Linked DNA regions of Maricaulis maris MCS10. The protein of the gene in region 1 interacts with the protein of each later gene in a pairwise test. Links are inferred from orthologs where the notes say so. Each region holds a gene or a part of one and is shown on either strand. Other genes may lie near its edges. The genes, in order: MMAR10_RS06915 and rlmB.

Region 1 (6,983 bases):
ATAGTGCCGCCATGACACATGACGAAAACCGGTCCGCGTTTGATTGGGAAGCCCGCTTCATCGACGGCAATACGCCTTGGGAGCGCGGCGCATTGCACCCGGCGTTCGAAGCTTGGCAACATCAATCCGCATTCGCTGCCGGCGACCGCGCTCTCATTCCAGGCTGTGGCCGTTCTCCGGAACTCCTCGCCCTGGCACAGGCTGGCTTGGCGGTGACCGGCGCCGACCTTTCCGGGACGGCGATGGCATGGCAGAGAAAACTGTTCGCCGATGCCGGGCAACAGGTTGAGCTGATCACTGGCGACGTCTTCGATTGGCAACCGCAGCAAGCACTCGACCTGGTCTACGAACAGACCTTCCTGTGCGCGATCCACCCCCGCCTGCGAACGCGCTATGAGGAAGCCCTGGCCCGATGGTTGAAACCCGGCGGGCGGCTCTATGCGCTCTTCATGCAAAAGCCCGAGCGTGGCGGACCGCCCTTTGACTGCGCGCTCGACGCCATGCGCGCCCTCTTTCCCGCCGAACGCTGGACCTGGCCGGCTGAAGCGGACATCCAGCCCTGGCCTCATCCTCAGCTCAATGGCAAGGCCGAACTCGGCGCGGTCCTCATCCGCCGCTAGGGCGTATCCTGGGCCGCAACCGGATCGGCCTGCGGGTCAGCGCGACGTTTGCGCTGACGCCCATGCTTGGCGGTCATCGGCGCGCGGAGCAGCACGAAAAGCGCCGTCGCGGCTCCGGCAAGAACATTGGCGAAGGCGACACCCCAGATCACGCCGACCGGTGCGTCGAGATAGTAGGCACCAATAATGACCGCCGGGATCATCAGACCCAGCGCTCGACTGGCCGTGATCACCATGCCATGGGCCGGCCGGCCCAAACCGTTGAAGCCGGCAGAAGCGGCTATCGTGATGCCATAGCCGGCTATGGTCACCGGCACGATGCGCCAGTAGGCGATCGCCGCCGACTGACCGGCTTCACTGGGCAGGAACAGGTCAGCCAACCAGGGCGCCGTGATCCAAAGGATGGCGGCGATCGAGACGCTCCAGCCGATGCAGAAGAGGAAACTGGACCGGAAGGCCTCGCGGACCCGGTCCAGTCGATCTGCGCCGCCATTCTGGCCCGTAACCGCGCCGATACAGGCCGACAGCGCAAACAGGGGCACAATCGCAAATGCCTCGATCCGGCCCGCCACGCCAAGCCCGCCGACCGCCGCATCACCGAAACGCGCCATGGCCAGCCCGGACATGGCAACCGTCATCGCCAGGGGATTGAAAATATTCGACAGACAGGCCGGCAGACCGACCCGGGCCACATCCACCCAGTGATGCCAGACTTCACCGAGGTCTTCGGGTTTGAAGTCGATCAGCTTTTCCTTGAATACCAGATACCAGGCCACCATCAGGAAAGTCATGGCATTCGCCGCCACAGTCGCCAGCGCCGCGCCGGACACCCCCCAGCCAAGTCCGGGGAAGAGGCCAAAGACGTCATCCAGGATGAAAATCGGATCCAGCACCAGATTGACGACAGCAGCAGCGATCATCATCAGGCTTGGGACGATTGCATGACCCAGGGCCCGCAGGATATTGCCGGCAACCATCGGGCCGACGATCAGGACGATCCCGGCGAACCAGACCGTCATGTAGTCGACGACATGGGGCATCATGGTTTCGCTGGCACCGAGCCCGGCGAAAATCGGCTCGACAAAGATAACGCCGAGTAGCGAAACAGAGCCTACGGAGATCAGCGCCAGGGACATTGCGTCGGTGGAAATGCGGGCAAGGGTCGAACTGCCATCCTTGCGACCAGCCGCCCGTGACACGGCCGAAACCGCGCCGGCCCCCAGCCCGATCGACACGCTCATTACCAGCATGGTGACCGGAAAGCTCATCTGGACTGCGGCCTGCTCGGCCGTACCCAGCGTGCCGACCCAATAGGTATCGACAATGCCGACCAGCATCATGGCGAGGATGCCGAAACTCATCGGCATGATCATGCGCAGGATATGTCCGAATACCGGACCTTCCGTCATGTCATGGGCTGCACGTCCGGCCATATTGTCCCCTCTTCACTCACGCCGGAGCATAGATAGGAAGTGTCGGGCCTGTCTGCACTGCCTCGCTGTCAAATCGCTGTGAAGGGCCGGGCTTCGATTATCGCGTCCGCGTGACCGTCCAGACGATTTCGGCCTGAACACCGTCCATCGGCGGCATCGCACAGCTCGGCTCAGCGAGTTCCGCGCCGATCTGCGGCACCGAGAAGCCGGAACAGCGTGTGTCTCCGCTGGCACTGCCCCGCAAGCGAAGAAAGTCATTACGCCCGGCAAAGCTGGCAAGGTGGGGAATTCTTCTCAGACTTAGCGAGCTCCTGGCTGTCCCTCCGGATTCGCTTCGTGCAACAGCCTATCCCGCCAAACACTAAATTCGCACTCACAGTGAGATGGATGTCGCGTCTTCAGCCCGGGACCTTGTTCAGGTCGAAGGCCGCGATACCCGCCAAATTGACGATGTCGGTCACATTGGCTCCCAGTCGCGCGATCTGGACCGGCTTTTCCAGACCCACCAGCATCGGGCCGATCACCGTCGCTCCGCCGGCTGCCTTGAGTAGCCGGACCGCGATCGAGGCCGAATGAATGGCCGGCATGATCAGCACATTGGCCGGCTGGGTGAGACGTGAAAACGGGTAGAGTTTGTGGTGATCCGGGTCCAGAGCGACGTCGGCCGCAAGCTCGCCTTCATACTCGAAATCCGCACCCTGGGCGTCGAGGATCTCGACGGCTTGCTGGATCTTGGCGGTGCGCTCACCCGGTGGATTGCCGAAACTGGAATAGGACAGGAATGCGAGATGCGGGGTTATCCCGAAACGGCGTGCCGCATTCGCGGTGACCTCCGCAATTTCCGCGAGAGCCTGCGCATCCGGAAACTCCGTCACCGACGTATCCCCGATCACCAGGCTGCGACCACGGGTGATGGCGATCGTCACGCCAACCGGTCGGCTCCCCTCGATCGGGTCCAGAACCAGCTCGACATCCTTCATCACGACATTGGAATGGCGGGTCACACCGGTGACCATCCCGTCGGCATGACCCATTTTCAACATGCAGGCCGAAAACACGTTTCGGTCGTTATTGACCCGGCGCTGCACGTCCCGACGCAAATAGCCTTTGCGCTGCAAGCGCTCATAGAGATAGTCGGCGTATTCCGAATTGTGCTCCGACAGACGTGCATTGCACACTTCCAGCGAACCGGCCGGAATGCCCAATTCCTTCATGTTCGCGGCAACCACGTCTTCGCGTGCCACAAGGATGGCCTTGCCCAACCCCTGGACCTGGAAGGCATGGGCTGCCCGAATGACCGCCTGTTCCTCGCCCTCCGCGAAGACAATTGTCTTCTGGGCAGCGCGGATCGATGCCGTGATGCGCTGCTGGACAGCCGCGGTCGGGTCGAGCCGACGGGCCAGGACCTGCTTGTAGGCTTCGCTGTCCTCGAGGGGGCGCCGGGCGACACCGCTCTCGATTGCTGCCTGGGCGACAAAGGGCGGCACCCAGGAAATCAGGCGCGGATCGAAGGGCGTCGGAATGATGTAGTCCGGCCCGTACTGCAGCCGGTCGACCTTGTAGGCTTGCGCCACCTCGTCGGGAACATCTTCGCGGGCCAGCGCCGCCAGTGCCTGCGCCGCTGCAATTTTCATCTCTTCATTGATCGTACGCGCCCGCACATCCAGGGCGCCCCGAAAAATATAGGGGAAACCGAGGACGTTGTTGACCTGATTGGGATAGTCGGATCGACCGGTCGCCATGATCACATCATTGCGGACTTCCTTGACCTCTTCCGGCGTGATCTCCGGTGTCGGGTTGGCCATCGCGAAAATGATCGGGTTAGGCGCCAGAGACGCGACAATGTCCTTGGTGAAGACACCCGCAGCGGACAGGCCGAGCAGGACGTCAGCACCCTCGGCAGCGTCCGCCAGCGTCCGCTTGTCGGTCTTGATGGCATGCCTGTTCAGACGCTCATGGCCACCTGGCCGGCCCTCATAAACAACACCATCAATGTCGACCACGATCGTGTTTGCCGACTTCACGCCCATCGACTCGATCAGTTCGAGCACGGTCAGACCGGCAGCGCCGGCACCACAAAGCACGACCTTGAGATCTTCCATGCGCCGGCCGGTCAGGTCGCAGGCATTGATCAGCCCGGCCGCCGCAATGATGGCGGTGCCGTGCTGGTCGTCATGAAAGACCGGGATGTCGAGTTCCTCGCGCAGGCGCGTCTCGATTTCGAAGCATTCCGGCGATTTGATATCTTCCAGATTGATGCCGCCGAATGTGTCGCCGAATCCGCGCACGCAGGCGATGAATTTTTCCGGATCGGTGTAGTCGACCTCGATGTCGACAGCGTCGATATCCGCAAAGCGTTTGAACAGGACAGCCTTGCCTTCCATGACCGGTTTCGATGCCGCGGGACCGAGATTCCCCAACCCGAGAATGGCCGTCCCGTTAGACACGACGGCGACCATATTGCCCTTGGAGGTATAGTCGTAGACCGTGTCCGGATCGGCTGCGATGGCCCGAACCGGCGCGGCCACGCCCGGGCTGTAGGCCAGCGCCAGATCACGTTGGGTCGCCATTGGCTTGGTCGAGGCCACAGACAGCTTGCCAGGCGTCGGCTTCATATGAAAGGCGAGTGCATCCGCATCGAGTTGTGTGTCTGCGCGATAGGTCGATTCAGCCATGATTCATCCCGGGAAGTGTGCGGTTCCGACCATGTACCGCTCCGCGTCAGGTGCCAAGTCCCGCTAACGCCTAGCTTCCATGCGACAGGAGATGGCTCAGCGCTGCCGTTTGGCGCCTTCGTCGTTGCAGGGCTTGCAGCGCGCCTGGCAAGGCGTCGGGAAGGTCCTCGGCGGTCATTCCTGCCCCCTGGCGCAAGGCGGCATCTCCGTGCAGCCAGGTCGCGCCGGCCGCCGCGTCATGCGGCGACATGCCCGCCGCCAGTCCTGCCGCAATGATGCCGGCCAGGACATCCCCGCTCCCCGCCGTGGCCAGCCAGCGGCAGGCATGTCGGTTTATCCATGGTGTCAGCCCCGGCGTTGCGATGATGGTCGCCGGACCTTTGAGCAACACCGTGCAGCCACACCGGTCCGCCGCAGACTGGGCTTGCTCGAGCTTGTTCCAGTTCGGTCTGCCCTCCCCGAACAACCTGGAAAACTCGCCATGATGCGGTGTCAGGACGCACCGATCATGCAATTGGTCGACAAGACTATCCGCATCGTCGGCAAAACTGGTCAAAGCATCCGCATCGAGGACCAGAGGGACATTGGCCTCCAGGGCACCCAGCACGGCTTTGCGCGTGGCCGGACCAACACCCAGGGCCGGCCCCAGGACGGCAGCCTCGGCACGCAAGCCGGTCAGTACTTCACCAATCTGATCGTCACTACCCCACCTGGCCAGCATGATGGCGGTCAGATGCGCCGCATTGACCAGGCTGGCCGAGGGCGGCGTACAAAGTGTCACCACGCCGGCGCCGGCGCGTAGCGCGCCGGCCGCTGCCAGACGCCCGGCGCCTGAGGACTGGCTGCCCCCACTGAACACCGCCACGCGGCCGCGAGCATGTTTGTGCAAGCTGAGATATCCGGAGGGCTCGACCGGTTTCCAGTCGGGATTGTCGACCTCTCGCGCCACTGGCGTTACCCGGGCTTCCCAACCGTCCGGGATACCAATATCGACACAGACAGTTTCACCACACATTTCCGCAAAAGGCTCAACCAGGTGCGCCAGCTTTCTGCAATGAAAGGTGATTGTCAGATCGGCCGTCAGGTGGGGCGCTGCCAAGGGGCGCGCATCCCCGTTTATCCCGCTGGGCAAGTCGACTGAGACCACCGGCAGGCCACTATCACGAATTCGGACCAGCCAATCTGCCGCGCTTCCCTCGACAGGTCTCGACAAACCTGCGCCGAACAGGGCGTCGATCACGAGCGCTGCATCCCCCAAAAATCCCGAGGCTGGGGACTCAACCAGGCCGCCCCATCCCTCCAACGCTCTGGCTGCGTCTGTCGAAAGACCTTCCCGCGCTGCCAGCAACATCACGCGTACAGGCCAGCCCGCTTCGCGCAGGACCCGCGCGGCGACCAGCCCATCGCCACCATTATTGCCCGGCCCGGCCAGCACCAAGACAGGGACAGGCGCCCAGCGGGCCCGAATCGCATTCGCAACCGCGCGCCCCGCTCGATCCATAAGGGTTTGAACCTCAACGCCATTCTCAATAGCGAAGTGATCACAAACTGCGCTGTCAGCGGTTGCAAGGATAGCGGTGGTCATATGCGCCCCATTGTGTAGCAATCCTGCCCGATTGTGGGGCATATCTTGACCGGCCTGTCGAGGAGTCCGGTTTCTGTCTTGTCACCGGCCACACCGCGCCTAGCGTCCCGTCGAGATCATGGAGTCCGTGATGAAGAAAATCGAAGCGATCATAAAACCCTTCAAGCTTGATGACGTGAAGGAGGCCCTGCAGGAGATCGGTGTGCAAGGCCTGACTGTTATCGAAGCCAAGGGTTTCGGTCGACAAAAAGGGCATACCGAACTCTATCGCGGCGCTGAATACGTCGTCGATTTCTTGCCCAAGATCAAAATCGAGCTGGTCCTGCCTGCTGACCGTGTCGAAGCGGCCGTGGAAGCCATCCAGACCGCAGCCCAGACCGGGCGTATCGGGGACGGCAAGATTTTCGTCAGCCCGATCGAAAGCGTTATCCGCATCCGGACCGGCGAGACCGGTCGCGATGCCCTTTAGTCCAATCTGATCAAATATCTGGAGCCTGGCCCATGTCAGACGCAATTCTCAAAAAGCTCAAAGACGAAGACATCAAGTATGTCGACCTGCGCTTTACCGACCCGCGCGGCAAGCTGCAGCACGTCACGTTCGACCGCTCGGAAGTCAACGAAGACTTCTTCGAGGACGGCGTCATGTTCGACGGCTCCTCAATCGCCGGCT
Region 2 (16,346 bases), 520 kb from region 1 along the record:
TTCAAGGCGAAACCGGTCTGATCAGCCCCAGTCGCGACGGCTGAGCCAGACAATGGCGAGGGCGAAGACGATCACGCCGCCAATCCCGCCCATCAGGATGGCGAGGTCTCCGCGTCCGCTCTCCGAGGCCAGCACATTGACCGGCATCAGCCAGGGGAAATAGAGGCCCTTCTCGGCGCTTGTCGCGGCCACGGCCACGAAAGTCCCGCCGATGCCGACCGAGACCGGCGCGGCAAAGCTGCGAAACCGCATCGCCATCGTCCACTGGATCGCCATCACCAGAAGTCCGGCAATGAACATCTTGCCGTAGAGCTCGAAGGCGAGGGCCGGGTCGAACCCGCCTTCCATCACGGCATCCTCGCCCAATTGCAGGCCGATCATGGCGCTGGCATAGCCGGCCGCGGCGACGGCAGCGGACACAATCGCCATCAAGCCGAGGCTGACCAGTGCCTTGGCGAGGAAGACCTGCCAGCGCGGGACCGGCAGCGCCAGCGTGTGCGACCAGGTGCCCGGGCCGTGTTCCAGTTGTGCGATCAGGGCGGTGATACCGATGACGCTCATCGGCAGCAGGAAAAAGGCCCAGATGGCCGAGCCGGCCATGGTGTGCATGGCCCAGTTTTCCGGCGCATTGCCGCTGGCCACGACAAGCACGCCCAGGGCGAAGACCATGACCGGTGGGGTGGCCGCGACCAGCAGCACCAGCGAGCGACGCAATTTGGTGGCTTCGGCTATCAGGATATTGATCATGTCCGGGCCTCCCCGTGGCCGGTGAGGGTCATGAAGGTCGTCTCCAGGTCGGCACGGTCGAGGGTCAGTTGGCTGACCTGGCATCCAGCAGCGTGCAGCGCCGCATTGAGCGCGGCGACCCGCTCGGCGGTGATCGCTTCCGGGTCGGTCAGGGTGAATTGGTCCTTGTCGCGGATGACGCCGGCAAAGCCGCTCGCGGTCATCACCTCGTGTGCCGTGTCGGCGGGAGTGGCGGTGACCAGCAGGCGGGGGGCCTGTTGTTCGGACAGGGCAGCAAGAGTGCCGTCAAAGACGACGCGCCCTTGCTGCAGAAGGCCGACATGGCTGGCCAGTTGTTCGACTTCCGACAGCAAGTGGCTCGACATGAAAATGGTGGCGCCTGTCCGTTCGGGCAGGGCGCGGATAAGGGCGCGCATGTCGCGAATTCCGGCCGGGTCGAGCCCGTTGGTCGGTTCATCCAGGATCAAGAGGCGAGGCTCGGCGAGAAGCGCGCGAGCCAGACCCATGCGCTGTTTCATGCCCAGTGAGTATTGGCCAACCCGGCGATCGGCCGCGTCGCGCATGTCGACCAGCTCCAGCGCCCGGTCGATCAGGGCAGGCGGGGCATCGAGCATGCGCCGTGTGATGTCGAGATTTTCCCGACCGGTCAGATTGGGAAACAGCGCCGGTGTCTCAATCACGGCGCCAACACTCGCTAGCGCCTTGCGGCGACTTTGCCTGAGATCATGACCGTCGATCAGCACACGCCCGGACTGCGGCGTCAGAAGTCCCATGGCGCAGCGGATCGCGGTCGTCTTGCCCGCCCCGTTCGGGCCAAGAAAGCCATAGATCGCACCGGCGGGAATCGCCAGGTCGACGGCATCGAGCGCGGTCAGTTTGCCGTAGCGCAGGGTCACGCCCTGCAGGGAGAGAACGGTGTCTGTCATGCCGGACAGTAGACGGTCTGGCGCACGACAGAGGCAAGGCTGCGCTGCCGTCAGGCGTACGGGATTGTGGATATCGCCGTCCCCCGTCTGGCGCCGGAGCGGGTATCCATTGACCTTTGCTCGCGAGCTGGGTCGAATGGCGTCAACTCAATGAGGGGAACTCGATCATGAAACGCCAATTGATGACGGCCGCCGCCGCTCTTGCGCTCACCCTGTCTGCTCAGCCTGCTGCGCTGGCATACCAGGACGTGGCGGGTGATGACGCCCTGCGCACCGCGATCGCTGCCGACTATGAAACCCACCTGGAAGATCTCTACCAGCACTTCCATGCCAATCCGGAACTGTCCTTCCGGGAGGTCGAAACGGCCGCCCGCCTCGCCAGCGAGCTGAGGACATTGGGTTTCGAGGTGACAGAAGGCGTCGGCCAGACCGGCATTGTTGCCGTGATGGAGAATGGCGACGGGCCAACCCTCATGCTGCGCGCCGACATGGATGGTCTGCCCGTGCCCGAACAGACCGGGCTGGACTACGCCTCCCAGGTTACCGGAACGGATCTTCGCGGTGTCGAGAACCCGGTCATGCATGCCTGCGCGCACGATACCCACATGACCGCCCTGGTGGGTGCCGCACGTCAGCTGGTCGAGCGGACCGATGAGTGGTCCGGCACACTGGTGCTGATCGGCCAGCCGGCCGAGGAGTTGGGCGAGGGCGCCGTGGCAATGATCGAGGACGGCCTGTTCGAACGCTTTCCGCTGCCCGACTTCAATGTCTCCTTCCACACCTTCTCTGCCATCCCGACCGGCACCATCACCTATGTGCCGGGCTTTGCCATGGCCAATGTCGATTCGGTCGACATCCATGTGCAGGGACGTGGTGGCCACGGTGCCTATCCGCACACCACGAAGGATCCGATCTATCTGGCCTCGCAGATTGTCGTGTCGTTGCAGTCCCTGGTCTCGCGGGAAGTCTCCCCGCTCGAACCGGCCGTTGTGACGGTCGGTGCCTTCAATGCCGGCACCAAGCACAACATCATCTCCGACGGTGCACACCTGCAGCTGACAGTCCGTTCCTATACCGACGAGGTGCGTGAGCAGCTCCTCACCGGGATCCAGCGCATCGCGGCGAACCAGGCGGCCTCCTACGGTTTGACACCGGAGGAATATCCGCGCGTCGAGATCGAGGAGACCTACACGCCGGCCCTGTTCAACAATCCGGATCTGGCGGCCCGCGCCGTTGAAACCATGCGCGGCCGATTCGGCGCCGAGGCCGTCGTCGAGGCCTCGCCTGTGATGGGCGGCGAGGATTTCTCGCGCTATCATCGCACCGAGCACAATATCCCGACCTTCATGTTCTGGGTCGGCGGCACGACCCAGGCAACGCTGGACGATTACACTGCCCGTGGTCTGGTTCCGCCGTCCAACCACTCGCCCTTCTTTGCGCCGGACGACCCGGAAGGTTCGATCACGCAGGCCACCGAGGCGATGGCCGCGGTCGCGCTCGACATTCTCGCGCCGAGTGGCTCTGAATAGGGTCATGGGCACGGGGACGCAGCGCAGCTTTACCGGCGCCAGCTGGGAAAAACAGGTCGGATATTGCCGCGCGATCCGGCGTGGCGATCTGGTCTGGGTTACCGGCACGGTGTCGCTTGACGACGACGGTCAGCCCTTTGCGGTCGGCGATCCGGAAGGCCAGGCGCGCCGTTGCCTGGACATCATCGCCAAGGCCCTGGCCGAAGTCGGCGCTTCGATGAGCGATGTCGTGCGGACGCGGATGTTCGTCACCGATATCGACCATTGGGAGGCCTTCGGCCGGGCCCATGGTGACGTGTTCCGCGATCACCCGCCCGCAACCACCATGGTCGAGATATCGCGCTTCATCGGTCCGCAATTCCTGATCGAGATTGAGGCGGACGCGTGTGTGGAAGCCGGATGACATTCGCATAGCCTGACCGGGAGCAGGACAGACATGACCGAACTGACACTCTATCACTGCCCGAAAACGCGCGGCTTTCACGCTTTGTGGATGCTGGAGGAGATCGGCGAACCCTTCGAAGTCCGCATCGTCAATATCCGCGATGACATCCAGTCCGAGGCCTATGGTGCGGTCAATCCGATGCGCAAGGTGCCAGCGCTCGATGTCGGCGGTGAGCTGATTACCGAAAGCCCGGCCATCTGCGCCTGGCTGGCCGACCGCTACCCGGAAAAGGGGCTGGCCCCCGCCATCGATGCAACCGGTCGCGGCAGCTATCTGCGATGGCTGTTTTTCACCGGATCGGTGATCGAGCCGTCCTTCATCGACAAGGCCATGTCACGCGAGACACCGCGCCAGATGGCTGGTTGGGGCGACCTGGCTTCGGTCAAGGCGACACTGGCGGATGCGCTGGACGGTCGCGATTTCCTGGTCGGTGACAAGTTCACTGCCGCCGACCTGATGATCGGGTCGACGCTGAACTTCATGATGAATTTCAACCTGCTCGAGCGGGTCGAGCCGTTCGCCGGCTATGTCGGCCAGCTGGTCGAACGCCCGGCCTACAAGCGCGCCATGGCGCGTGAGGCCGCCTTTGCGGGGTGACCTGTTTGCGCGCCGATCATCGCACGGGTAGGTTCGCGGCAATAATTGAGGGGAAGTTTCATGTCATTGATTTCAGCGGATAATCATTTGGCGGTCATGGCGAGCCTTTTCGCCATTGCGGCGGCTGGCTTCCTGATTGAAAAAACTCGTATCGGCGCGCTGCTGACCGGTGCCGTCTGGGCGATTTTTCTGGCGATCATTGCGTCGAATATCGGCCTGATACCGTCCACCGCGCCAGCCTATGATTTTGTCTGGACCTATTTCGTTCCCGTATTGATTCCGCTCTTCCTGATGAAGGCTGACCTCAAGAAGATCTTTTTCGAGACAACGCGAATGGCGGGGGCCTTCCTGCTGGCTGCGGTTGGAACCGTAGTCGGCGCGATCATCGCGTTTTCGCTGATCGATATCGGGGACTATGCGGCCGGTACCGAAGCGGCGACGCTGGGCACACGGCAAGCTGCGGCGGTAGGGGCCTTTACGGCCACCTATATCGGCGGCTCCGTCAATTACGGTGCGTTGATGTCATCTACCGGTCTGGGTGCCGCAGACCCAAGTTGGGCTTCGGCGATGACAGCGGTCGACAATCTGTATTCCGGTTTCTTCCTGGCGCTGCTCGCCTTGATGCCTGGATGGGCTTGGTTGGCCAAGCGTTTCAAGCCTATCGATCATAGCGAGGGCGATGACGAGGTCGAGGAGGCCCGGCCAATCACTGCGGCGTCGCTTTGTTTGTCGGCTGCCTATGCGTTGATTGTCGTCGCGATTGGTTCGGCCCTGGCGGATCAGCTCGACGCCATTTGGGACGACGCTGGCCGGAAGTGGAAATTTGCTATCATTTCCGTCCTGGCGCTCATTCCGGCCACAGCCTTTCCAAAGACAATTGGTGGGCTTCGTGGCGGCTATGAGATGGGAATTGCCTTGAGCTTTGTGTTCTTCGCCATGATTGCGGCGGGCGCGGACGTGATTTCTCTGCTCCAGCAGGCGCCAGTCCTGTTTGGGCTGATCGGGATCATGTTGGCGGTTCATGCGGTGATTGTGTTCGGCGTCGGCAGCGTGCTTCGCTTGTCACTGCCGGAATTAATCACGGCGTCCAATGCCGCAATTTTGGGAGCGACAACCGCGCCTGCGCTGGCTGCCGCGAAAGGTTGGAAGGATCTTGTCACGCCTGGCGTATTGGTCGGCGTTCTGGGCTATGCGATCGGAACGCCGATAGCCACCCTGGTTTTCGAGCTTTGGCCGGGCTGATCGGTTCGCCGAGAATCGCCCTGCATTTTGCCGAACTTACGGACCTGTCATGTTCCGGACAGTGCCCGGCATGTCCGGGGTGCCTATCGTCCGGTCAATCATGCATCCGATCAGGCCGCGACCTGCATCAAGGGATGAAGCCACCAGGAGGGACGCCCCATGACCAAACCGATCTTGCTTGCTACCAGCGCCGCAATTGCCGGCATCGCCCTGTTCTCGATGACAGCCGGCGCCAGCCTGCAGGCCAATGACGTTGGCAACTATGACGCAGAGCGTCTGGAGATCGAGAATTTCGTGGGCCGGATTGAAATCCGCACGGGTTCGTCGGACGCCATTTCGGTTTCGATGACCAATACCGGCGGTCTTGTCGACGATCCGTCCGTGTCGCATTCCGGTTCGACCGTGCGCATCGATGGCGGGCTGCGCCTGCGCAATACCAATTGCAGCACCCGCAACAACACGATGAGCATCGGCCTCAATCGCGGCCGTCGTCACAGCATTGATGAGTATCCCAGCCTTGTGATCACCGCGCCGGCTTCGCTGGCGCTTGGCCTGGACGACAGTGCCTATGTGGGCACGGCGGGTGATCTGGGCAGTGCGGACCTGTCAATGAACAGCTGTGGGCGTCTTGATGTCGGCGATATTGCCGGCGAGGCGCGTATGGCGATCAATGGTTCCGGCGACATCACCACCGGTGCCATCGGCGCAGCCGCGCATATCAGTATCAATGGGTCCGGCGATATCGAGACCGGCACGATCGGTCGCGAAGTCAGTGTTTCCATCAATGGTTCAGGAGATGTGCTGACCGACGATGTGAACGGCGATGCCGACGTCAGCATCAATGGGTCCGGCGATGTCGAATTCGGTCAGGTGGCCGGGCTCGCGGTCGGTATTTCCGGTTCCGGTGATGTCGAGGCCGCCAGCATGAATGGCGCCTTCTCGGCCCGCATCAATGGGTCTGGCGATATTGCGGTTCGTGATGGCCGCGCCCAGCCTTTCGAGGCCTATATCGGTGGCTCCGGTGATATTTCCTTCGGTGGCACGGCCGTCGACCTGGTCGTGCGCGAGAATGGCGGCGGCGACGTGTCGATTTCCGAGATCGAAGGCAGCGTCAACTGGACCCGCAATGGCCGGACCGTCCTGCGCGTCGGCGACGCCAACTAGCCAAGACACTGAAAGCATCCGGCCCCACAGCCTCCCGCAGGAGGGTCGGATCAAGCGGATGGCGTCTCGTCTCTGACGGGGCGCCATTTTGCTGCCTCGTAAAGCGCAATGGCCGCTGCGTTGGAGACGTTCAGGCTTTCGACGGTATCGGTCATCGGGATGCGCACGAGCTGGTCGCAGCACTCGGCCACGCGCTGGCGCAAGCCCTTGTCCTCCGACCCCATCACCAGGACCAGGCCGGGCCCCCAGCCCTTGCCGTCCGGGGCGGCGAGGGCCGTTGCGAGGTCGAGTTCGGCCTCTCCGGCCAGTCCCAGCACATGCCGGCCGGCCTTGCTGAACTCCAGCAGCGTGTCGGCGATATTGGTCACCCGCACATGGGCGACGCGCTCGGCCGCGCCGACCGCGCTCTTGCACACCGTACCGAACAGCGGCGGGGCCTTGCGGTCCTGCATGATGACGGCACGGATCCCGAACGCCGCCGCCGAGCGCAGCACGGCGCCGACATTGTGTGGATCGGTGATCTGGTCGAGCACCAGAAGGGCACCATGGGTCGGGTCGATCACGCCATTGACGGATTCGGAGGGCAGGGCCCGGGCCCGGGCAGCGAAGCCCTGGTGCACGGCGCCTTCCGGCAGCGCATTGTCGATGACCTTGGGTTCGACCTGTTGGTGATCGGTACCGTCGGGCAGGTCCCGAGCGGCATTGCGGGTGACCTTCAGTTCGAGGATTTCGCGGCGCTTGTTGGCCACTGCGGCGAGCACTGCGTGGCGGCCCCAGATCCAGCCTGAATCCCCTGTGCCAGCAGGCTTGGAGCGGCGGCTGTAATCGGGGCGTTTGGAGGTGTTGCGCATGGGAGTCTTCGTCACTATAGTCCGCGCTCCTGTTTTGGGGCGGTCGCTTGATTTGCCGAGGCATAACATGCCTCTCCGCAAGCTGAGACTGTTTCTTGCAGGTTTCCGAAAGGCCGGTTAAGTCGCGGCCTGAAGGCACCCTGTGGAGGGGTGGTCGAGTGGTTAAAGGCACCAGACTGTAAATCTGGCCGCGAGAGCGTACGTTGGTTCGAATCCAACCCCCTCCACCACCCTTCGCCCTGCGGGCTTCGGGTGGCACGCCACCCGCAGCGCGCACCCGGGGCGAAGAGGTGCTCTCCGAAGCCTTGGCGAAGGATAGCGAATACGCCGCCGCGAGCTTTTCCCGAACTTTCATGCCGTGAATTCCGGACGTCCTCCTCGTGCAAGCTCAGTCTATGGTGGCAGACCGCAGTTTATCGCTACGAACACCTTTATGGTTTGCCGTCTGGATTTGCTCGTTGTAATTGTGTGCAATGCGAACGAGGCATCGCCGTGCACGACGTCTACCTCATTGAAAGCTCGGTGGCGGGCGAACGTTATACGGGTTGCACGTCGGACTTGAAGGCACGACTGGCTCGACACAATGCTGGCGGATCGCCACATACCGCGAAATTTCGACCCTGGAAGCTGGTGAGCTATCTCGCATTTCAAAGCAAAGGTGCTGCCTACGCGTTCGAGCGGTACCTCAAGACCGGCTCCGGTAAGGCGTTCGCGAACAAGCGGTTGTGGTAGTCTCACGGCAGTCCGCTTCGCAGACGCTCCGATGGACCGGCCCGCGACCGCGCGGGCAAGCCCGTATGGTTCGACGTTGGTTCGTCCCTTCCGCTAGACCTTTGTCTTGATCGTCCAGAAGATTATTGGGATCGCGTCGATCGGCCTCGCCTTCAGACGCTTTAAACAAATTTGCGCTAGGCTTTCCTTTCGAGTTGGGAGGGAAATCCGTCATGCTGCGACGGTACTGGCCGGCAGATAGCACCGATCAGCACATGGACATCGCGTCGCGTCGATCATTGTCGGCGTTTTGCGTGCTGCCCGGAATCGCAGGTATGACGGTCACCTTGGTCAGCTTGGAATTCCTGGAAGACCAGCCCGGCCTGTTGGTGACGGGGGCGATCGCGTCGCTGATCTGCCTTGTGGCGCCGATCTGGGTCAATGCAGCCAATGACTACAAGATCCGTGCGCGATTGCTCGGGTCGCTCTTGCTGGTCATGCTGGTCGGCATGGCGGCCATGGGCAAGGCCTTGATATCGCCTGCCAATATCATGATGCTCCCGGGTATCATGACGTTTACGTTGGCCGTCGGGTGGCGGACCGGTCTTGCCTATTTGCTGGCGGCGTTGTCGATCTATGTGGGGTGTGTCGTCCAATCTCCCGAAACCGCCGGTTATTCGGTCACCAGCAGCAATGTGACCTTGCTCACGGCGTTGGGTGGGGCCGCCATTTTCATTTTCATCGGGGCGACGATTTTCCGACGTGAGATGGTCAACGCGGCCCATCGCCTTGAGACGGCCAGGAAGGCGGCCGAGATTTCAATGGCCCATTTCCGCGAACGGGCCGCGACGGATGCCCTGACCGGTGCCGCCAATCGCGCGGCAATTGACCAGATCCTGGCCGCGGAAACCGACCGCCATCGCGAAACCGGGATACCGTTCGCTGTTGTTGTCTTCGATCTCGATCATTTCAAGCGGGTCAATGACACATTCGGGCACCTCGCCGGCGACCGGGTCCTGATCGAAACCGTGCGGGTGGTAAAGCAGGCCTTACGGACGTCAGACATGCTCGGCCGTATCGGCGGTGAAGAGTTCGTCGTCGTCCTGCCTGGTGTGTCGGGGCAGCAGGCGCGGCTGATGGCGGAACGCATGCGCAAGATGATCGCCGCGATTTCTATACAAGTGGACGGGCGCGGTTCGGTCTCGCCGACAGCCAGTTTCGGCGTAACCGAGTGCGATGTGAATGCGAGCGCGACAGACCTCCTCGCGCGCGCCGACGAGTATCTTTACCGCGCCAAGCGCGGTGGGCGGAATCGTGTCGAACCCGAGCTCTGCTCGTCTGACAAGACAGTGTCGGCCAGCCGCGCCGGCTGATCGGCTCACCTGTCAGCGCTGCCGGATTGCCCACTTGCAGGCTTCAATGTATCCGCCCCCTCGACGCACCGAAGTGAATTCGCTAAACACATCGCCCGTCCCTTGGGACATGCGGGTATAGCACAATGGTAGTGCAGCAGCCTTCCAAGCTGAGGATGCCGGTTCGATCCCGACTACCCGCTCCATTTTCTTCTCATTGAAAACCTGAGCCTGACGTTTTCGTCGCCCTGTGTTGACGGTCTGCCCATCTGCAGCCGAAACACCCGATCCGCGCTTCGGACTTGCCTTCCACGGCGAGCGACGCTATCCCGCGCCGGTCTGACGGGTATGGCCTCGCCGTATCCAATGAAATCAATACATCCAAGTCTATAGCCCATCTTCTCGATCAAGATCGGCGTTCAAGAGGTAAGATCATGGCGAAGGAAAAGTTTGAGCGCACCAAGCCGCACGCGAACATCGGCACGATTGGTCACGTTGACCACGGCAAGACGACGCTGACGGCTGCGATCACGATGGTACTGGCGGAAGCGTCCGGCGGTACCGCGAAGGGTTATGACGAGATTGACAGTGCGCCTGAAGAGAAGGCACGCGGCATCACGATTTCGACGGCTCACGTTGAGTATGAGACGGCCAACCGTCACTACGCCCACGTTGATTGCCCGGGCCACGCTGACTATGTGAAGAACATGATCACGGGTGCGGCGCAGATGGACGGCGCGATCCTGGTTGTGAACGCCGCTGACGGCCCGATGCCGCAGACGCGCGAGCACATCCTGCTGGCCCGCCAGGTTGGCGTTCCGGCACTGGTGGTTTTCCTGAACAAGGTTGACCAGGTTGACGATGAAGAGCTGCTCGAGCTGGTCGAGATGGAAGTTCGCGAACTTCTGTCCTCCTACGAGTTCCCGGGCGACGATCTGCCGATCGTTGCGGGTTCGGCTCTGGCGGCTGTTGAGGGTCGTGACGATCATATCGGCAAGGACAAGATCCTTGAGCTGATGGCGGCTGTGGATGAGTACATCCCGACGCCTGAGCGTCCGATCGACCAGCCTTTCCTGATGCCGATCGAGGACGTGTTCTCGATCTCGGGCCGCGGCACGGTTGTGACCGGCCGTATCGAGCGCGGTGTCGTCAAGGTTGGTGAAGAAATCGAAATCGTCGGTGTCCGTGACACCACGAAGACGACCTGCACCGGCGTCGAGATGTTCCGCAAGCTGCTCGATCAGGGCCAGGCTGGCGACAATGTCGGCGTGCTGCTTCGCGGCGTGGACCGTGAAGGTGTCGAGCGTGGCCAGGTTCTGGCCAAGCCGGGCTCCATCACGCCGCACCACAAGTTCGTGGCTGAAGCCTACATCCTGACCAAGGAAGAAGGCGGCCGTCATACTCCGTTCTTCACCAATTACCGCCCGCAGTTCTACTTCCGCACCACCGACGTTACCGGTGTTGTGACGCTGAACGAAGGTACGGAAATGGTGATGCCGGGCGACAATATCGAAATGAATGTCGAGCTGATCGTGCCGATCGCCATGGAAGAGAAGCTCCGCTTCGCAATCCGTGAAGGTGGCCGCACCGTCGGCGCCGGCGTCGTCTCGAAGATTATTGAATAGTCTTTGAGACAAACCGGCCGGCCCAACCGTCAACCAGAACGGGCGGCGCCGGCGTCGTCTCGAAAATCATCGAGTAGTCGCACGCGACATCGACACGTGAATGCGGCGCGCTCCATCCGGGGCGCGCCGTTTTCTTTGCGACATCCCCGGGCGCGGCGCTGACCGCTCATCTGGACAGGGTGGGGTGGTCTGGATAGGTGTTTTCGGTCTGTTTGTTGCCGCTGGTGCCCGCCCATGTCCGAATCGCTCAACCTCCGTCTCAATCCGGCCCTGGACGCGGCCCATTGGGCGAGTCTCTACGCGCAAGAGAAGCTGGTCCAGATACCGGACGTATTCGAACCCGAACTGGCCGACCAGATCAGCGCCATCCTGCGTGATACGCTTAACTGGCGCATCGTCTTTCCCGAGCCGACTCCCGGCGGTGACGGCGAGATTGTCGTCCAGCTGACCCAGCAGGATGTGCAGCGCATGGGCCGTGACGCGATCTCGGCCCAGATCGGGGCTGTGATGCAGCGGGCCCAGAAGAATTACGGCTATCTCTACGACGCCTATCCGATGATCCAGGCCTACACTTCGCATTGGGATCCGGGGCATCCTGTCCACCGCATCACCGAGTTCTTGAACTCTCCCGAATTCCTGCAGTTCGGCCGGACCGTCACTGGTGCACCTGTGGTTACCAAGGCAGACGCCCAGGCGACCCGCTATGCCCGGGGGCATTTCCTGACCCGCCATGTTGATGAAGGTCACGACCAGGAACGCGTCGCCGCCTACACGCTCGGTTTCACCCGCAACTGGCAGACCGACTGGGGGGGCTTGCTGATGCTGGTCGAAGACGGGCTGGACGTGTCGCGGGCCTTCCTGCCACGCTTCAACATGTTGTCGATCTTCGATGGCCGCCGCATGCATGCGGTCAGTCCCGTGTCGCCCTTTGCCGGCGAAGGGCGCTACCAGATCACAGGCTGGTTCCGCAATGATGCGCCTGCAGGAGCTGCGGGATGACCCTGGACCCACGCCTGGCCCAGGCGCGAGACCTGCGCCTTCAGGATGCATTCGATCAAGCCCGAGCGCTCTGCCATACGGTTCTGGAGACGCGCCCGGATGACGCTGAAGCGATGGGTCTTTTGGGGATATGTGACATCGAATGCGGCAATGTAGCGGGCGGTCGGGCCTGGCTCGACCGGGCGGAGGCCGCGGATGCCGACAATGCATCGGTCCACCTCTACCGGTCGATCCAGCTGGAAGCCGAAGGCAATGCGGCGGCGGCACTGGATGCTGCGCGTCGCGCCAGTGAGTGCGACACAGGTCGTTTTGATATCTGGGGCCGCCTGGGCGACCTCGCCGGAATTGGCGGCAATCTGCCCTTGGCGGCGTCCTGTTTCAGCAAGGCGCTGAAGGCCGAGGGCAAACACCCCGCCCGTGCCAGCGTGGCGATCCGTCTGGCCGGGCTGGAAATGCAACTTGGTCGCGCTGACGACGCCGAGGCCGCACTGGATATCGCGCAAGCGGCGCTGGGGGGAGGGATGCCGCCTGAGGGCTATGCGATCAAGGCTGCTATCGCGCGAAATCGCGCCGATTGGAGTCTCCTTCGCGAGGTTGCCCAGGCGTGGCTGGATGTTGTCCCGAACGACAATGACGCGCGCGGCGCCCTGGCCCAGGCGCTGTCCCAACTGGGTTATTATCGTCGTGCGATCGAGATTTTCCGGCCGGTTGTGGCGGAGCGCGGGCGCGACCCGGGCTCCCTGGCGGCGCTGGGGCGTTTGTATCTTGGCGCTCGTGACACCGAGACCGCGCGACAGACCTTTGAAGCGGCACTGGAAATCGACCCGAATTCGGCAGACGCCCTGTTCGGGCTGGCCCGGATTGGCAATTTCGCCGGTCGTGTCGAGGAAGTGGAGACCTATTGCCGTCGAATCCTCGCGGCCCATCCCGATCATCTCGACGCCTGCGCTTTCCTCGCCGAGACGACCGGCGGCCGGATCGAGGATAGCGAGCTGGCTGTGCTTGAAACCGCGCGCGACGCCACCGATCTGCCGGCAGATCGGCAGTCGGTCTCATTATTCGCGCTGGGTGATACCTATCATCGCCGCAAGCGTCGCGCTGACGCCTTCGCGACCTGGGAACGGGCCAATAAGGTGAAGTGGCTGCAGCATAATGGCAAGCTGGAGTCGGGCTATGACCGGGACGCCCAGCACCAGCGGGTCGACCGTCTGATGGGCCAGTTCGACGGGCGCGAACCGGCCGGCATTCCCGTGTCCGGGCCGGTCCCCATCTTCATTGTCGGCATGCCGCGCTCGGGCACGACGCTGTTGGAGGCCGCGGTGTCAGCCCATGCCGATATCGAGCCCTCCGGCGAGCTTCCGGCGCTGCCCTATATTTTCGAGCAGTTCGAGCGCTGGGCCGCCGCCAATGGCTGGCGCGGTGGGCCGATACCCGAGGGAGTGCTGGCCGAGTGGCGGGAAATCTATTTCCGCCAGCTGCGTGAATACGGGCTCGATGGTGCCAAATGGGTGACCGACAAGCAGCCCAGCAATTTCCAGGCGGTTGGTCTTATCCGCCAACTCTTCCCGCAATCGCCGGTCATCCATATCCGTCGCCGACCGCTGGAAACGGCCTTTTCCATTTTCCGGCGCAACTTTACCCGGCAGTGGCCCTTCGCCCATTCACTCGACGACATCCGACACTATTATGCCGAGCAGGCGCGCCTGTGCGATTACTGGCAGCGGACCTATCCGCAAACGGTGACGCCGGTTCAGTACGAGACACTGGTTGTCGAGTTCGAGGCGACCTTGCGGTCCCTGTTCGATCGCATGGGGCTTTCTTGGGATGACAACTGCCTGGAGTTCTACAAGCTGGAACGCCAGATCATGACTTTCAGCGCCATGCAGGTCCGCCGTCCCCCGTCCGCGGACCATCTGGACTCCACAACACCCTATCTGGAGTGGCTTGGCGATTTTGATGAGGCTATCGGCGCTTGTGGTGTCGATGCCAAGACCGGTGAGTGGCTGGGCACCGATAATGCCGGGGATGGCGCGGCTCCTGACGTGAAGACAGCAGCGCCTGAAACCGCCCGGGTGCCTGTCGCCAGCGGTGGATTCTGGCAACGCCTGTTTGGTGGTGGCGGAAAGTCCCGCTCATGATGGAGACGCTGCAGCGCGCCGCGGGCCTGCTGCAGGCCGGACGTTTTGGCGAGGCGCTCACGCTCCTCGACGGGGTCCTCAATACGCAGCCTGACCAGCCCGATGCCCTGATGCTTCGGGCCATGGCCCGAAGCCGGACCGGAGATGACAGCGGCGCGGTCAGCGATTTCCTGGCGGCAGGTCTTTGTCACCCCCAGCCGCATGCGGTCCACAATAATCTCGGCAACCATCATCAGCGAGCCGGTCGGCTGGACGCTGCGGTGGCGGCGTATCGTGAGGCTTTGCGATTGGCACCAGGGTTTGCCGATGCCCGCATGAATCTGGCGATTACCCTGTCTCAAGGTGAGGATTTCGAGGCCGCGCGGACGGCGATCAATGCGGTTCTCGATCAGGCTCCCAATCACGCGTTGCTGCTCAACGCACTTGGCAATGTCGAGCGGCGCGCCGGGAATCCGGATGCAGCGAGGCGTGCCTATGACGGCGCGATCGCGGCTGATCCGCAAGCGGTGCAGCCGCGCATCAATCGCGGCGCATTGCGGCGTGAAACGGGGGAGATCGAGGCGTCCTGTGCGGATTTGCGTGACGCTTGTGGCATGGCACCAGGTCTGGCCGAGGCCCATGCCCAGCTGGCACACAGCCTTCGCACCAGTCTCGATATCACCGGGGCCGAGCAGGCCTATCGGCAGGCCCTGGCGCTGGCCCCTGATGACCCGGGATATCACGCTGACCTGGCCGGCCTTTTGGCGGAGGCAGGGCAGGGCGACAAGGCTCTGACCACCTTGCAGGGACGAATCGCGGTGAGCGGCGATCCGCGCCTCTATGAAGTCCTGGCCCGGCTGCAGATGCGCTCAGGGCGGCCGGAAGCGGCACGGGCGGCGGCGGATGCGGCACTGGCCCGTGACGCCAGCGCGGTGAAGGCGGCCATGGTCCGCAGCGAGTTGGGGCTTCGTTGTGGCGATTTGCGAGGTGCGCTGGAGGATGCCCGGTTGGCGTTTGATGCCAGCGGAGGTGAGGACTGGGGCGCCCGCCATGTCCTTGCTGAAGCCCTTCTTGTAAACGCGGATTGGGAAGGCGCGACCGATGTACTGGTTGGCGATCCGCCGGCCGCTCACCTGCAAAAACACCTGGCCCTGCAGTCGGTGGCCTGGCGTCAGACGGGCAATCCTCGCTACGCCGCCCTTTGCGATTATGACCGGTTCGCTCGCAAGATGTGGATTGAGACGCCGCCCGGATATGAGTCTCTGGCTGCCTTCAACGCGGCGCTGTCCGACCGGATCGAGCGACTGCATGCCGATGGCGCAGCGCCTCTCGAGCAGACCCTGTTTGGCGGGACCCAGTCCGCGGGGCGGTTGTGGAACAATGATGACCCGGTGATTCGGGCCCTCGCGACGGCGCTGGAGGGTCTGGCGGCCCGATATCTGGCAGAACTGCCTGTGGATCCGTCTCACCCTTTCCTGGCGCGAAATACCGGCCGTTCCAGATTGGCCGGGGCCTGGTCGGTTCGCCTGAGGTCCGGGGGCGGTCATGTCGACCATGTCCATCCGGCGGGGTGGGTCAGTGCCAGTTACTATGTCAGTGTTCCGGCATCCGTGATGGCCGGCGAGCGGGCCGGCTGGCTGCGCATCGGGGCTCCGGGCCTTCCTGGGCTGGACCTCCCAGTCGAACGATATATTCAGCCAGAACCTGGCTGCGCCATTGTCTTCCCGTCTTATTTTTGGCACGGCGTCGAGCCATTTGAGAGTGACGAGGTTCGGGTGACCGCACCGTTCGATCTGCTCCCGGTCTGACCCTGCCGTTCAATTCACGCACGGCTGGTTCGGCTCTGCCACCGGATAGCGGTATTCGTCTGCGGCAAACCTGCAACAGTGTATCGCAAACACCGTTTGTGACGGTGAGATGTCATTGACCCCCCCGAAATCGCAGACGTACCTTGCAAATATGGAAAGCTTTCGGGCGATCCGATCTGAGGGGGGGCTCGCCAGCTCATTGAGGCGGGGGGGCCGTTCCGTTCCGTATACCT

Evidence for each region.
Region 2: the proteins of MMAR10_RS06915 (region 1) and rlmB interact in binary tests that used the Escherichia coli proteins (3 or more experiments, as listed by UniProt). The link is inferred for Maricaulis maris MCS10 from one-to-one orthologs.

What each region holds. Positions count from the first base shown.
Region 1 is NC_008347.1:1,456,519-1,463,501, reverse strand. Bases 4,057-6,983 are described here. They hold MMAR10_RS06915 (NAD(P)H-hydrate dehydratase), read right to left. Parts: upstream 6,314-6,983; coding sequence 4,799-6,313; downstream 4,057-4,798. Other genes in these bases: glnA (type I glutamate--ammonia ligase), read left to right, coding at 6,815-6,983; MMAR10_RS06910 (P-II family nitrogen regulator), read left to right, coding at 6,444-6,782; MMAR10_RS06920 (NADP-dependent malic enzyme), read right to left, coding at 4,057-4,728. In the rest of the region: MMAR10_RS06930 (methyltransferase domain-containing protein), read left to right, coding at 12-620; MMAR10_RS06925 (MATE family efflux transporter), read right to left, coding at 617-2,053; more of MMAR10_RS06920, read right to left, coding at 2,452-4,056. UniProt on the Escherichia coli protein: Bifunctional enzyme that catalyzes the epimerization of the S- and R-forms of NAD(P)HX and the dehydration of the S-form of NAD(P)HX at the expense of ADP, which is converted to AMP.
Region 2 is NC_008347.1:1,966,871-1,983,216, reverse strand. The notes cover bases 5,602-8,552. They hold rlmB (23S rRNA (guanosine(2251)-2'-O)-methyltransferase RlmB), read right to left. Parts: upstream 7,502-8,552; coding sequence 6,701-7,501; downstream 5,602-6,700. Other genes in these bases: MMAR10_RS09410 (GGDEF domain-containing protein), read left to right, coding at 8,548-8,552; MMAR10_RS17295 (GIY-YIG nuclease family protein), read left to right, coding at 7,994-8,233; MMAR10_RS16205 (GIN domain-containing protein), read left to right, coding at 5,646-6,650. Also shown: MMAR10_RS09460 (hypothetical protein), read left to right, coding at 1-21; MMAR10_RS09455 (ABC transporter permease), read right to left, coding at 22-747; MMAR10_RS09450 (ABC transporter ATP-binding protein), read right to left, coding at 744-1,673; MMAR10_RS09445 (M20 metallopeptidase family protein), read left to right, coding at 1,841-3,202; MMAR10_RS09440 (RidA family protein), read left to right, coding at 3,207-3,605; MMAR10_RS09435 (glutathione S-transferase family protein), read left to right, coding at 3,639-4,244; MMAR10_RS09430 (DUF819 domain-containing protein), read left to right, coding at 4,305-5,486; more of MMAR10_RS09410, read left to right, coding at 8,553-9,585; tuf (elongation factor Tu), read left to right, coding at 9,999-11,189; MMAR10_RS09395 (2OG-Fe(II) oxygenase), read left to right, coding at 11,424-12,188; MMAR10_RS09390 (tetratricopeptide repeat-containing sulfotransferase family protein), read left to right, coding at 12,185-14,326; MMAR10_RS09385 (tetratricopeptide repeat protein), read left to right, coding at 14,323-16,113. UniProt on the Escherichia coli protein: Specifically methylates the ribose of guanosine 2251 in 23S rRNA.